Regions from separate parts of the Enterococcus sp. LJL98 genome, predicted to be linked through region 2. Evidence: predicted binding sites of a transcription regulator. Region 2 holds the regulator's gene; each other region holds the start of a gene.
What was found. The regulator CtsR, encoded in region 2, represses protease genes until heat stress. The targets are predictions, from matches to a motif close to TTGGTCAAAAAAGGTCAAANA.

Region 1 (3,681 bases), on a different contig from region 2:
CCGCAAAGGACACGTTAATCAATGCGGTTTTATTAGGTATTGAGTTTAATGAATCACTACCTGCAGATGAAGTTCCCGAAAAAACAGAAGGTTCAGAAGGATTCTTCCATCTCATGAGCTTTGAAGGCAATCCAGAAGAAGCGCGCTTATCGATCATTATTCGTGACCATGACCGTGAAAAATTTGAAGCACGTAAGCAACTCGTGCAAGACATTCAAGCAAAAATCAATGCACGTTTTGAAGAAGCGCGTGTACAAATGCGCTTGGAAGATAATTACTACAATATGAAAGAAATTATCGAAAAAGACATGAGCATTGTTGAATTAGCTAAAAATGCGATGTTAGCACTCGGGATTACTCCAATCATTGAACCCGTTCGAGGTGGAACAGACGGATCGAAAATTTCCTTTATGGGAATCCCAACACCAAATATTTTTGCAGGTGGGGAAAATATGCACGGTCGTTTTGAATTTGTGGCATTAGAATCAATGGAAAAAGCGACAGAAATCATTGTGAAAATTGCGGAATTAAACGCACAATAAAACTGAAAGAAAAAACTCTCGGTGATTTGATAAGAATCGAGAGTTTTTTCAGTATTTCTACTTGAAAAGTGGTATGATACGAGGGAGTCTATGGAAGTTGGTGAGATAAAGAGATGTCTGTTTTAAAAGAAAAAAATAAGAACTTACTGAAGGTGCTTGCAAAAGGCTGTCTATTAGTTGGTTTACTTGGTATTTTAGGTTATTACTTGCGTGCTTCATTTGGAGACATTTTTACTGAATTAGGTCAAACAAGTCCTTGGTTATTTTTATCTTTGATTGTTTTAGGTTTTTTTTATCAATACCTCGAGGGGAAAATGGTCAAGGGCACCATCAAACCTTTTTCAAAAACATTCACAACTTTTGATGGGGCGATGGCAGCTGCTTATTCCGCTTTCTATCGTGTCGTTACATTTGGTGCTGGCACAATTTTTGCAGAAATTAATTTTTATCATCGAAAAAAATTAACGATTTCTGAGAGTGTGGGCGCGGCAATTTTGCGCTTTATTTTGTTTAAAGTGTCTTCACTAAGTGTTGCACTCATCGCTTTGGTGTATAGTTTCAACGACCTCTACCAATTATCCCCTAAATTTGTTTGGGTGCTGATTATTTGTATCTTCATTAATGCCGGTTTGTCTGGAATTTTACTTTCAGCGGCTTTGAGTTTGCCTTTACAAGTTGGCGTCGTTACTTTGTGCCATCGTCTAATAAAAAAAGAAAAATATCGCGCGCTTGTGGATCGAGGAAATATTCAAATCAATGCCTTGAGACGGATGTTACATAAAATCATGGCAAGTCGTAGGGTCTTATTTGAAATTTATTTTTGGAGTATTGCGAAAGCACTTATTTGGTTTATCATTCCTTACGTTTGTCTCGTGGATAATCATCCGGACTTGCATCCGCTTTTGGCGGTTGCCTTAATCAGCTTTGTTACGGTCATTTCAGGAGTGATTCCAACGCCTGCAGGAATAGGCTCCTTTGAATTTGTTTACTTGATCATGTTCCGCCCCCTTGTCGGAACGGTGGATGCGGCATCTTCTCTTTTACTGTATCGTTTTACTACTTTTTTAATGCCTTTTTTGATAGGCCTTTTGTACGTCGTTGCAACGAGCCGTTTGTTTCGCCAGAAAGAAAGTGAATAATTTCAGATTTGTTAGATGAAAAAAAGGTTGTGAAGCATTCACAGCCTCTTTTTTTTGTCGGCAAAAAGGTCAAAAATACCGCATAAGAGAAAATGGTTTTTATTTGACCAAGATTGACCAAGGGAGTACAATTAAGAGTGAAGTGAAAGCTTCAAGATGGGAGGAACAAAGAATGAATATTGAGAAAATGACGACCACGTTACAAAGCGCCTTATCCGAAGCACAACAGGTTGCAATCACTCGTCACCATCAAGAAATTGATATTGTCCATCTATGGAAAATCTTTTTGCAACCCAATCAATTTGCTCGAAATTTTTATACCGATGCAGGAGTCAATGTTGCTGCTTTTGAAAGGGAGATTGATCTAGAACTTGATCGCCGTCCAAGCGTTTCAGGAGGAAATGTTCAATATGGGCAAGCGATGAGTCAAAATTTATTTCAACTATTTAATGAAGCAGAACAATTAAAAAATACGTTTGAAGATGAGTTTCTATCAACAGAAATTGTTTTACTTGCTTTAATGAAATTAAAAAATTACGTGTTAACCAAATACTTAAAACAACAAGGAATCACTGAAAAAGAATTACGTCAAAATATTGAAGAAATTCGAGGAGGCGATCGTGTGACTTCCCAAAATCAAGAAGAAAACTATGAGGCACTTGAAAAATATGGTGTCGATTTGGTTCAAATGGTGAAAAACGGAAAAATGGACCCAATTATTGGACGGGACGAAGAAATTCGAGATGTCATTCGGATTTTAACTAGAAAAACGAAAAATAATCCCGTTTTAATCGGAGAACCAGGGGTCGGTAAAACGGCGATTGTCGAAGGCTTGGCTCAGCGGATTGTTCGTAAGGATGTCCCAGAAAACTTAAAAGACAAAACGATTTTTTCACTCGATATGGGCGCACTCATTGCAGGAGCTAAGTTCCGTGGAGAGTTTGAAGAACGCTTAAAAGCGGTATTACAAGAAGTAAAAAAATCAGATGGCCGAATTATTTTATTTATTGACGAAATTCATACGATTGTTGGGGCCGGAAAAACAGAAGGCAGCATGGATGCTGGAAACATTTTGAAACCAATGCTTGCTCGAGGAGAACTCCATACCATCGGTGCGACAACATTGGATGAATATCGAGAATACATGGAGACGGATAAGGCCTTAGAGCGTCGTTTTCAAAAAGTCTTGGTAAAAGAGCCTACGGTTGAAGATACGATTTCCATTTTACGTGGATTAAAAGAACGTTTTGAAATTCACCATGGAGTAAATATCCATGATAATGCACTTGTTGCTGCTGCAGTTTTATCCGATCGTTATATTACGGATCGCTTTTTACCAGATAAGGCAATCGACTTAATGGATGAAGCTTCAGCGACCATACGAGTAGAAATGAACTCCATGCCGACAGAACTTGACCAAGTGACTCGCCGCTTAATGCAACTTGAAATTGAAGAAGCAGCCTTGAAAAAAGAATCGGATGATGCATCGAAAAAAAGATTGGGTATTTTACAAGAAGAATTGGCGGAACTTCGCGAAGAAGCCAATCAAATGAAAATGCAATGGGAAACAGAAAAAGAAGAAGTAAATGCCTTGTCAAATAAACGTTCGGAGATTGATCAAGCCAAACACGAACTAGAAAATGCCGAGAGTAACTATGATTTAGAAAGAGCAGCTGTTTTACGTCATGGAACGATTCCACAACTCGAAAAGGAATTAAAAGAACTTGAAGCTAAAAATGATGCGGCTCAAGGAAAGATGGTTCAAGAGGCGGTAACAGAAAATGAAATTGCAGTGGTCGTAGGGCGTTTAACTGGCATTCCAGTGACAAAACTGGTGGAAGGGGAACGCGAAAAACTCTTGAAACTCAACGAAACCCTTCACCAACGAGTAATTGGTCAAGAAGAAGCGGTCAATGCAGTGAGCGATGCAGTCATTCGTTCACGAGCAGGGTTGCAAGACCCGAATCGACCACTTGGTTCCTTCTTATTCTTAGGGCCTA
Region 2 (3,681 bases):
CCCGGTAGAACCGCCGAAGAAAAAGAAAAAATGGTGGCTCTGGCTACTCTTGCTCGTAGGGATGGCTTTCCTGGTCGGAGGATTCTTTTATATGAATAGTGGCAAGTCAATCACCGTTCCCGATGTAGTCGATCAAACGGAAGCACAAGCGAGAGAGCGGCTTGAAGAAGCGGGCTTAAGGGTGGCTGACGATGTGAAAGAAATGCCAAGCGATGTTATCGAAGCCGGTCGTGTGATTAAAACCAATCCGGCAACTGCGGCGAAAGTCAAAAAAAATCGTGAAGTTATCCTGTATCTGAGTACGGGAGAAAATCAAATTAAAATGGTCGACTATAGCGGCATGCGCCTCGTTGATGCCAAGCGTGAATTACGCAATTTAGATTTTCAAGAAAAAAACATCACCTCAAAAGAAGAATACGACGATAAGATTGCCGAAGGAGAAATCATCACGCATACGCCTGAACCTGGCGAGAAAGTGAATCCGAAAGAAACAAAAGTTGAATTAATCGTAAGCAAAGGACCAAAACCAATCGTCATGATTAGTTTATTAGGGAATTCAAAATCCGATGCGGAAGCAAATCTGGCAAGTGTCGGACTAGGAGAAAACACCGTAGATTATCAAGAAGCCTTTAGCTCACAGCCGGAAGGAACGGTTGTTGGACAAGACCCGGAAGTTGGCGAGGAAGTGTTCCCCGAAAAAACACGAATTACCTTAACGATTAGTAAAGGGGAAGAGAAAGTAAAAATCCCTAAAATTGTCGGGAAATCACTGAGTGAAGCCGAGAAACTTCTGAGTGAAGCAGGATTAGAAGCCGTCACAACGGAAGAGTTCCATGACCGAGTCGAAAAAAATCAAGTCATTGAAGTCAATCCCCAAGAAGGGGAAGAAGTCGTGAAGGGAACGAGAGTCAATGTGTTGGTCTCTAAAGGAAAAGAACCTGAAGAATCAAAAGAACCAGAACCGGTGACCAAAACATTCACAGTGAATGTCCAGGCGACTTTTAATGCCAATGCTGGACCAGAACAGACGGTCACCATTTGGTTAAGTGATGAAAAAGGAACCCGCCGACAAGTTGAGCAAATTCCTTTAAATGCGAGCAACAGCCCGCAAACTGTTGCCGTTTCTGTGACGGTTCTCGAAGGGGAATCCGCAACGATATATGTTCAAAGAGACAATGGTGAGGAGATTAGTCAAAGTGTCAGTGGCGCAACGACTGTTCAAGTACCGTTTTAACCAATTCTCAACGAGAGAGACTTAACCCTCGTGGTTAGGTTTGAAATTGAGTGACCGCCAAAAGTGAGACTTAAAAAGCGAACTTTTGGCGGTCATTGTTTTTTGTTTGCTTTCCTTTTTTTAAGGTTAAGCCCCTTCTCCTTTTCATCTGAGCAAAAATTCAGTATAATGAAGGTCAATATTAGTCAAGGAGGGTAAAAATGAAGAATCCACGAAACACATCGGATATCATTGAGGCGTATTTAAAAAAGATTCTTGAAGAACATTCAATGATTGAGATTAGACGAACCGAGATGGCTGATTTATTTAATTGTGTCCCTTCACAAATTAACTATGTGATTAATACGCGTTTTACCATTCAACGGGGCTATACGGTTGAAAGTAAACGAGGCGGTGGTGGTTACATTCGGATTGAAAAAGTTCAAATTTCCAATCACCATCAATTCTTAGAGCAAGTAGCGCAGCTGTTTGATCAAGAGTTAAGTGAGCGACATGCACAAGGCATTATCCAAAAATTATATGAAGAAAAACTACTCACCCAACGAGAAGCACATTTGTTATTAACAGCGACCAGTAAGGCGATTCTAGGCGGAACAACCGACGAAAATCGCATACGAGCAGCGATTTTACATGGTATTTTAGAAAGATTAAGTTATGAATAAAAAGGAGTGAATGTCATGGATGAATTATTTACCCCTCGAGCAAAAGCCGTCTTGGCGATTGCTCAGGAAGAAGCCAAATATTTTAAACACCAATCGGTCGGCTCAGAGCATCTATTACTAGCTTTAGTGATTGAGCAAGAAGGCATTGGTGGGAAAACTTTACGTGAAATGAATGTCACAGAAAATGACATTCGAGAAGAAATTGAACATATAACGGGTTACGGCATGATGAAAGATTATCCTCTCGGTGGTTTTTTACCCTATTCTCCGCGTTCCCGTCAGATATTTGCCTATGCCGGCGATGAAGCCAAACGCTTAGGAGTGGGACAGATTGGTACGGAACATCTTTTATTAGGGATGCTGCGTGATGAAGAAATTTTATCAGCCCGTATTTTACTCAATTTAGGTTTTAGTTTAGCGAAGACCCGTCAATTATTAAAAAAGAAAATGGGACTGACGGAAGTAAGAGGGGCGGCTAGCAACATCGCTCGTCGCCAACAATCTCAAAAACAAGGACGACAAGGGGGGCCTCAAAACGAAGGCACGCCGGTGTTAGATTCTTTAGCTAGAGATTTAACAAAGTTGGCACGCGAAAACCGTTTGGATCCAGTTGTTGGGCGCAGCAATGAAGTCAAACGGCTGATTCAAATTTTAAGCCGTCGTACAAAAAACAATCCGGTCCTAGTCGGTGAACCTGGAGTTGGGAAAACGGCCATCGTGGAAGGTCTCGCTCAAAAGATTATATCGGGTGAGGTCCCACGGGATATGCAACAAAAACGTCTAATGATGCTAGATATGGGTGGACTAGTCGCAGGCACCAAGTATCGTGGCGAATTTGAAGATCGCATGAAGAAGATTATCGATGAAATTTATCGTGACGGACAAGTGATTCTTTTTATCGATGAATTGCATACGCTCATTGGTGCAGGAGGAGCAGAAGGCGCGATTGATGCTGCGAATATTTTAAAACCCGCTTTGGCGCGTGGGGAACTACAAACCATTGGTGCGACAACGTTAGACGAATACCAAAAGTATGTTGAAAAAGATTCAGCCTTGGAACGTCGTTTTGCTCGAGTACAAGTTGATCAACCGACACCAGAAGAAGCGGAACAAATCTTACGTGGTTTACGTCCGCGGTACGAGGAACATCATAGGGTGGAAATTCTCGATGAAGCGCTCAAAGCCGCCGTTCAACTATCCGTGCGTTACATCAACTCTCGCCAATTGCCCGATAAGGCGATTGATCTAATGGATGAGGCAGCAGCCAAAGTTCGTTTAGATCAGGCAGATGAAGTGGCGGATACGGTGCGCATTCAAGAGGAACTCTTGGCTTTAGCGCAAGAAAAAGATGCGGCAATTCGTGATCAAAGTTTTGAAGCGGCCGCTGAGATTCGTCTCCGTGAGAAAGCCTTGGCCCAAGAGTTGGCGACTGCGACGTTTCGTGAAATGAAAGCAAGTGAAGGCTACACGGACGCAGTCACCGAAGAAGATGTGGCCGCAGTCGTGTCTCAATGGACCGGTGTCCCCTTACAACAAATGGAGAAAAAAGAAACAGAACGGTTACTTGTTTTAGAAGAAGTACTCCATGAACGCGTGGTTGGTCAAGATGAAGCCGTTAAGGCGATTTCTCGAGCCATTCGACGGGCCAGAAGTGGCTTAAAAGACCCGAATCGTCCGATAGGCTCCTTTATGTTTTTAGGTCCAACTGGGGTTGGGAAGACGGAATTAGCAAAAGCTTTAGCCGAAGCCATGTTCGGTAGCGAAGATTCGCTGATTCGAGTGGAT
Region 3 (3,681 bases), on a different contig from region 2:
CAATCGAAAGTAAGTTTTCTTTTGAAAGTGCTTGGAATTCAATGATTCCATCAAAACGGTTCAAGAATTCCGGCGCAAAATAGTGATGTAGTTGATTTAAGATGGAACGAGTTGTTCCTGCGCGACTTGCTGCAAAGCCAACATTCGCTTCAACGTTTCGTGTGCCTGCGTTACTCGTCATAATAAATAAAGTATCTTTAAAACTCACTGTTCGACCTTTCGCGTCAGTTAATCGGCCGTCTTCTAGAATCTGTAAGAAGAGATGCAAGACATCTGGATGTGCTTTTTCAACTTCATCTAATAAGATGAGACTATATGGATTGCGACGAACCTGCTCAGTCAATTGACCAGCTTCTTCGTACCCAACATAGCCCGGAGGAGAACCAATTAATTTGGCAGTACTGTGTTTCTCCATATATTCAGACATATCAAAACGAATCATCGCATCAGCGGAACCAAACATTTCATCTGCTAATTGCTTAGCAAGTTCTGTTTTCCCTACACCTGTCGGACCGACAAAGAGGAAGGAACCAATCGGACGATTTGGTTTTCCTAAACCAACACGATTTCGTCGAATCGCTTTTGCAACTTTATCAATGGCTTCTTCTTGACCAATCACATGTTGTTTTAAATCGATTGCCAGATTTTTGAGTTGGGTTTGCTCTTTTTCTTTCAACTCGCCAACAGGAATACCTGTGCGAATTTCAACAATTTCTTCCATTGTTTGTTCGGTAATCACCGGTGTTTCCTCATCGGTAATTTGATGTTTTTTCATTTTTTCCAACTTAACAATTTGATCACGGTAGTAGGCAGCTTTTTCAAAATCTTCTTCTTGTGAGGCTTTGGTTTTTTCTTTTTCCGCATTGGCCAATCGATCAGCAATAGCTTGCGGATCAATCGTCTGAATGGTTAAGTTTTTCTTTGATCCAGACTCATCGAGTAAGTCAATTGCTTTATCCGGTAAGAAACGATCTTGAATGTAACGATAGGATAAGCGTGCAGCGGCTTCAATGGCTTCTTCTGTATACTTCACATGATGATAGTCCTCATAACGCGATTGCAAACCTTTTAAAATGGCAATAGTTTCTTCTACTGAAGGTTCATCGACGCGGACAGGTTGCATGCGACGTTCAAGTGCCGGGTCTTTTTCGATAATTCGGTACTCATTTAAAGTGGTTGCGCCAACCAGCTGCAATTCTCCACGTGCTAAGGCAGGTTTTAAAATATTTCCGGCATCTAGGTTGCCATCGCCTGCATTTCCTGCACCGACAATTTCGTGAATTTCATCAATAAACAAGATAATATTGTCAGCTGCTTTTACTTCTTCAATCAATTTTTGCATTCGCTCCTCAAACTGGCCACGAATACCGGTACCTTGAACAAGTGAAGCGACATCTAAACGAATGACTTCTTTATTTTTTAGTTTTTGTGGAACCGTGCCATCGACGATTTGTTGGGCGAAGCCTTCAACGACAGCAGTTTTGCCGACACCGGGTTCCCCAATCAAGACTGGGTTGTTTTTTGTTCGGCGATTTAAGATTTCAATTAGACGAGTGACTTCCGCGTCGCGCCCGATAACGGGATCGATTTTTCCATCGCGAGCTTGCTGAGTGATATTTATTCCAAACTCGTTTAAGAGGCTACCAGTTGATTGTTGCGGTGGCATCCCTCCAAAGTTTCCGCCACCTGTTTGAGTCGGAGGTGTTTGTCCTTGCTGTGAAGATTCTTGTTGCATTTTTTGTGACAGTTGTTTAAATAGTTCATCTAAGTTATTAAAACCAAAAGGATCTTTGGCACCATTTGTTGTGGCAGCGGACAGCTGATTTTTCATTTGTTGGTAACAATTTTGACAATAATCGATTTGTTTTCTTTGTCCACCGACGTTAGCGTACAAATGAATGGTTGCTTCGTTTTGATTACAATTTTGACAGCGCATGATTGTACACGACCTTTCTTTCATAGAAATTAAAAAGGAAACAACAACTTTGACCATTGTTGACCTTAATGATTTCATTATACAATTTATCGGAAAATCTGCAAGTATTTTGTTCATATCTTGAAACTACTATTTGCAACTAAAAATAAAGCAAGGTATGCTAAAAGAGAAGTCAAGCGACTGAATATGCGTACGAAAAGGTGAGAAAAGATGGAAGAAAATCGTTACATAGAAGAGATTCAAGCATTAAAACAAGGAGATCTCAAGGAAATCGTTGTGAATCGTGAAGATTTTATTGAATTTCGTAATGCTTGGTTACAAACAGAGAATCGGACAGAAATTGTCGGTGAAGCCGGCTTAAATGGCCAAATTACTTACCGATTTGTCAAGTTGAACAAATAAAGTCATGAATTCTTAGTAATTGTTACAAAAGTAGTTGTCTAAGCACTGAAAAAATGGTAACCTTAACAACTGAAAGGGTAAATTTATCTTAAGTTCAAAAGCTTGATTTAAAAAAATCGCCCTCAAAAAATAACCCAAATGATGAAGGAGAATGATACATATGGAAAAGAAAGATTTTCATGTAATTGCAGAGACAGGAATCCACGCGCGTCCTGCAACATTATTAGTTCAAACAGCGAGCAAATTTAACTCTGATATTAACTTAGAGTACAAAGGTAAATCAGTAAACCTTAAATCAATCATGGGCGTAATGTCTTTAGGTGTTGGTCAAGGTTCTGACGTAACAATTACAGCTGAAGGTACTGACGAAGCAGATGCAATCGTTGCAATCGCAGAAACAATGAAAAAGGAAGGATTGTCTAATTAATGGTTGAAATGCTAAAAGGGATTGCTGCAAGTGATGGTGTCGCTGTCGCAAAAGCCTATCTATTAGTCCAACCTGACCTATCCTTTACAAAAGTAACAATTGAAGACATTTCTGCTGAAGAGGCACGTCTAGATGAGGCATTAAGCCAATCATCAAACGAATTACAACAAATTCGTGACAAGGCAGCTCAGAGCTTAGGAGAAGAAGAGGCACAAGTATTTGATGCGCACTTAATGGTTTTAAGCGATCCAGAAATGATCGGTCAAATTAAACAAAACATTTCAGATAATAAAGTCAATGCAGAACACGCATTGAAAGAAGTAACTGACATGTATATTGGTATGTTCGAAGCGATGGAAGATAATGCCTACATGCAAGAAAGAGCAGCGGATATCCGTGACGTAGCAAAACGCGTTTTAGCTCATTTATTGCAAGTAACCTTACCTAACCCAGCAATGATTAACGAAGAAGTAATTGTGGTTGCTCACGATTTAACTCCAAGTGATACTGCCCAATTAGACCGTAATTTCGTTAAAGCTTTTGTAACGGATATTGGTGGACGTACTTCACATTCTGCAATTATGGCTCGTTCTCTAGAAATTCCAGCGATTGTTGGAACAGGCGAAATCACTGCCAAAGTGAAAGCGGGAGATATTTTAGCTGTAAACGGAATTGAAGGGGATGTTATTATTCATCCAACTGAGGAACAAAAAGCAACATTTATTCAAGCTGGCGAAGCTTATGCGGCTCAAAAAGCAGAATGGGAAAAACTCAAACATGCAGAGACAGTGACAGCTGACGGCAAACATTTTGAACTCGCAGCAAACATTGGAACACCAAAAGATTTAGAGGGTGTTCACAATAACGGCGGCGAAGGCGTTGGTTTATACCGGACTGAGTTCTTATATATGGACTC
Region 4 (3,681 bases), on a different contig from region 2:
CAAGGGAACCATACAACTTTATTAGCGGCGAATGGCTTTTATGCGAATCTGTATAATAGTCAATTTTCAGAAGAAGCAGAATAAGAAAAAAATGATACATGAACGGATAAAAAGAGAAAGAAGCGCATCGTCGTGCTTCGCTCCTTTTGCCGTTCATGTTTTTTGGTTAAAAGGAAGTAAGAGTCTTTTCATTTCGTGTTCTTTTTTATGAAAATGAGACCATCTCTTTTGAATATCTTGTATAATGAAGGAGAAGAGTTTCGAAGGAAGCGGGGGAATAAAACGATTGAAAAAGAAAATAAATGTTACGTTGGTGGTCCTTTGGAGTCTAGGGATTGTTTTTGGTGGAGCAAGAGATTTTCATGCGCAAACAAAGTACCAAGAAGCGACGGTCAATCAATACGGCACGATTACGTATGAACACTTTCGCATCTTAGAATCATTAGATGGGGCAAAAGCACAAGAAACTTTTGTCTCTTTAAATCAAACCTTTTTTATTTCTCGCTCGTATACTCGGGGCATTTCGACTTATTATCTGTTAGAAAATAAAGAACGCCAAGCAATGGGGTATGTTCAGGCTTCAAGTGTGACATTAGCTGGAGAACAACCCGAAGGTGTGAAGCAACCTTTAGTTCAAAGGAAAACCATTCATCACGTGGGGTATCCCATTTATGCAAACTTTGATTGGGAAGAAAAGAAACAATCAGAGGAATTGCTAGGTCAAAAAGTACGGATTAAAGGCGCCTACCATCATTTTAATGGTACCACCTATTATGAAATAGAAGATGAGCAGCAGCAACTCCTAGGGCTGCTTGATCAAAAAGCGACGGAAGAAAAACATACAGCCCAAGCAGTTTCTATAACGCCTTCTGTGGTAGACGAACCTTCCAAGTCCGTCCCAAAAGAAGAAAAAGACGAGGAAACAAAGGACTTGGTTACAAATGAAACAACGGAGACCTTGGTTCCACCGATGGAAACGAGAACTGCGACCGTTCGCTTAAGTGAAGACTTTCGCCAGCATTTGATGGGAGGGATGGCACGTGGAGCGAATGGGAGAGTCCAAAGGGACACAACGAGTTCAGTGACTGTTTCGCAGCCCTTTCAAGCGATGACCTTTAGTAGCAAACAAGCCTTTGTCGACCGGTTAGCGCAAGATGCGGTCATTTTGGGCCGTGAATACAATCTTTATCCTTCAGTGATGATTGCCCAGGCAATTTTGGAATCTGGTTATGGCGCCAGCCAATTGACGCAAGAAGCCAATAATTTTTACGGGATGAAATTTACTGTCGGTGTGGATGAAGGGAAATTTGAACGATACGAAATTGCCTCAGATGAAGTAATCAACGGCCAGCGGGTCTTGCTACCAGCTTCCTTTAGGAAATACGCGACAGCCAAAGATTCCCTGGAAGATTATGCTAAAAAAATTGCAGAAGGGGTCAATTGGGATCCGCATTTTTACCGAGGCACTTGGCGTAATGTCGCAACGACTTACCAAGAAGCGACGGAAGCTTTAACAGGGAAGTATGCAACGGATCCTCAATATGCTCAAAAATTGAATCAAATTATCGAACACTGGGACTTGACCCAATATGATTAGATAAAAAATGGAAAGAAAAAATGCTGCTTTTTTTGTAAAGGAATGAATTGTCAACAGTTGAAAAATCGGGTACGCCCTCCCTTTTTTGAAGGATTGGGAGTAGAAGATAAACAAATGCCACAAGTCCGCTTGAATTCAAGGAACTTGTGGCATTTGTTCTTTCTTATTTTGTAGTCATCACTTCGTCGACTAGACCGTATGCTTTTGCTTCTTCTGCTGACATAAAGTTGTCACGATCGGTGTCTTTTTCGATGATTTCAATCGGTTGTCCCGTGCGTTCTGCTAAAATTTTATTTAAGCGATCGCGTGTTTTTAAAATGTGGCGAGCGGCAATTTCAATTTCGGTTGCTTGTCCTTGAGCGCCACCTAACGGTTGATGAATCATTACTTCTGCATTTGGTAAAGCAAAGCGTTTGCCTTTCGTTCCGGCAGCTAGCAGGAAGCTCCCCATTGATGCAGCCATTCCCATCACGATGGTTTGTACATCGGCTTTCACAAAATTCATGGTATCAAAAATTGCTAGACCAGCTGTGACACTTCCACCAGGTGAATTGATGTATACATAGATGTCTTTTTCAGAATCTTGGGCATCAAGGAAAAGTAATTGAGCAATGATTGTATTTGCCAAATCATCGGTCACTGGACCACTTAACATAATGATGCGATCTTTTAATAAACGTGAATAGATGTCGTAGGCTCTTTCACCACGAGATGATTGTTCGATAACTGTTGGAATTAAATTCATAGGAAAAATCCTCCTTGATAGTTTTTGCTAAATTTTAACTCTAGCATATCACATTAATTGTCGATTAAATAGAGAAAACTGTCATTTAGCTAACTGAAATTATAACGGAAAGGTCAATAAAGGTCAAATGAAAAAGATTATAAAAAGCAAGAAGATATGGTAGAATGAAAGAAGGTTAAGAAAGGGAGGGAACAGCTGAAATGGCAATGTTTTTAATTGGCACAAGTGGGGTCGTCGTCGGAGCAGCATTGATGCTTATTGCTTTTTCGATTCAAATGAATTATCTCGAAAGAAAAGAAAAAAAACAACGCTTGTTGGAGCATAAGGTGAAAGAAATTGAAACATTATTGGCATTAAATAAAAAAATAATTGAAATCTTGGAAAAACGGACGATTACGATGGCTGAATATGTCAGTTTTGATGCGTTTGACGATTGTTATATTACGGTAGATGATTACATTTACTTACAATCTTTTGCTGCACATAATAGTTTTTATTTGCCAAATTATTTTTTAGATGAGTTCTTCAAACAGATTTCAACTAGAAAAGCGGTACTCTCACCGGCTGAAACCGTTTCTTTAGGCGGTTATACGTTCAAAGGTGGGCGTGTCTTGATTGAACAATTATCAGACACAATTACAGAAATGATTTATGAAAGAAAAGTACAATTGAAAAATTTAACGGATGAACCTTTGACGTTGTTTAAAAAAACACTCTAAACCTAGTGTGAAGATTTGAGGAAAAGAATGAAAAAAATAATGGTAATTGTCGGTCCGACTGCCGTAGGGAAGACGGCACTGAGTATCGAATTAGCAAAAAAATACAATGGTGAAATTATTAATGCCGATTCCATGCAAGTTTTTCGAGGACTAGATATCGGGACCGCCAAAGTTACAAAAGAGGAAGCAATGGGCGTTCCACACCACTTAATCGATCTTTATGAAATGGATCAAACCTATACCGTTGCCGATTTTCAAAAGATGGCACGTGAAAAAATTGAGGAAATTTCACAACGAGGGAAATTGCCTATCGTAGTTGGTGGAACAGGGCTTTACGTACAGGCCTTAATTTACGACTATCAATTAGGGAAACAATCAAGTCCAGAAAATTCGGAACTAAGAAAAACATATACCAAATATGGAGAAGAAAAAGGCGCTGTGGCTTTATGGGAGTTACTACAAGCACGTGATCCTCTCGCAGCTGAAAAAATTCATTTTAATAATCAACGGAAGGTTATTCGGGCGTTGGAAGTTTTTGAACTGACAGGGCAAAGTATTTTGGCACCGAAAGAAACCCCCAAAAAATTGTATGACGACTTTTTAATCGGTTTAACGACCGA

Region 1: a site for CtsR is predicted at 1,782-1,802, ahead of clpB (ATP-dependent chaperone ClpB). Genes of this name have one in related genera too.
Region 3: a site for CtsR is predicted at 1,983-2,003, ahead of ACYSNO_RS00355 (ATP-dependent Clp protease ATP-binding subunit). Genes of this name have one in related genera too.
Region 4: a site for CtsR is predicted at 2,452-2,472, ahead of clpP (ATP-dependent Clp endopeptidase proteolytic subunit ClpP). Genes of this name have one in related genera too.

What each region holds. Positions count from the first base shown of each region.
Region 1 covers NZ_JBTXLU010000001.1:125,483-129,163, forward strand. Annotated here, with positions in the region: gene pepT (peptidase T) at 1-542, shown strand, start outside; gene ACYSNO_RS00605 (lysylphosphatidylglycerol synthase transmembrane domain-containing protein) at 656-1,681, shown strand; gene clpB (ATP-dependent chaperone ClpB) at 1,854-3,681, shown strand, end outside.
Region 2 covers NZ_JBTXLU010000010.1:105,944-109,624, forward strand. Annotated here, with positions in the region: gene pknB (Stk1 family PASTA domain-containing Ser/Thr kinase) at 1-1,234, shown strand, start outside; gene ACYSNO_RS09280 (CtsR family transcriptional regulator) at 1,435-1,896, shown strand; gene ACYSNO_RS09285 (ATP-dependent Clp protease ATP-binding subunit) at 1,912-3,681, shown strand, end outside.
Region 3 covers NZ_JBTXLU010000001.1:75,000-78,680, forward strand. Annotated here, with positions in the region: gene ACYSNO_RS00355 (ATP-dependent Clp protease ATP-binding subunit) at 1-1,936, opposite strand, end outside; gene ACYSNO_RS00360 (hypothetical protein) at 2,147-2,338, shown strand; gene ACYSNO_RS00365 (phosphocarrier protein HPr) at 2,499-2,765, shown strand; gene ptsP (phosphoenolpyruvate--protein phosphotransferase) at 2,765-3,681, shown strand, end outside.
Region 4 covers NZ_JBTXLU010000001.1:747,040-750,720, reverse strand. Annotated here, with positions in the region: gene ACYSNO_RS03505 (ABC transporter ATP-binding protein) at 1-84, shown strand, start outside; gene ACYSNO_RS03500 (glucosaminidase domain-containing protein) at 287-1,597, shown strand; gene clpP (ATP-dependent Clp endopeptidase proteolytic subunit ClpP) at 1,761-2,342, opposite strand; gene ACYSNO_RS03490 (hypothetical protein) at 2,543-3,061, shown strand; gene miaA (tRNA (adenosine(37)-N6)-dimethylallyltransferase MiaA) at 3,089-3,681, shown strand, end outside.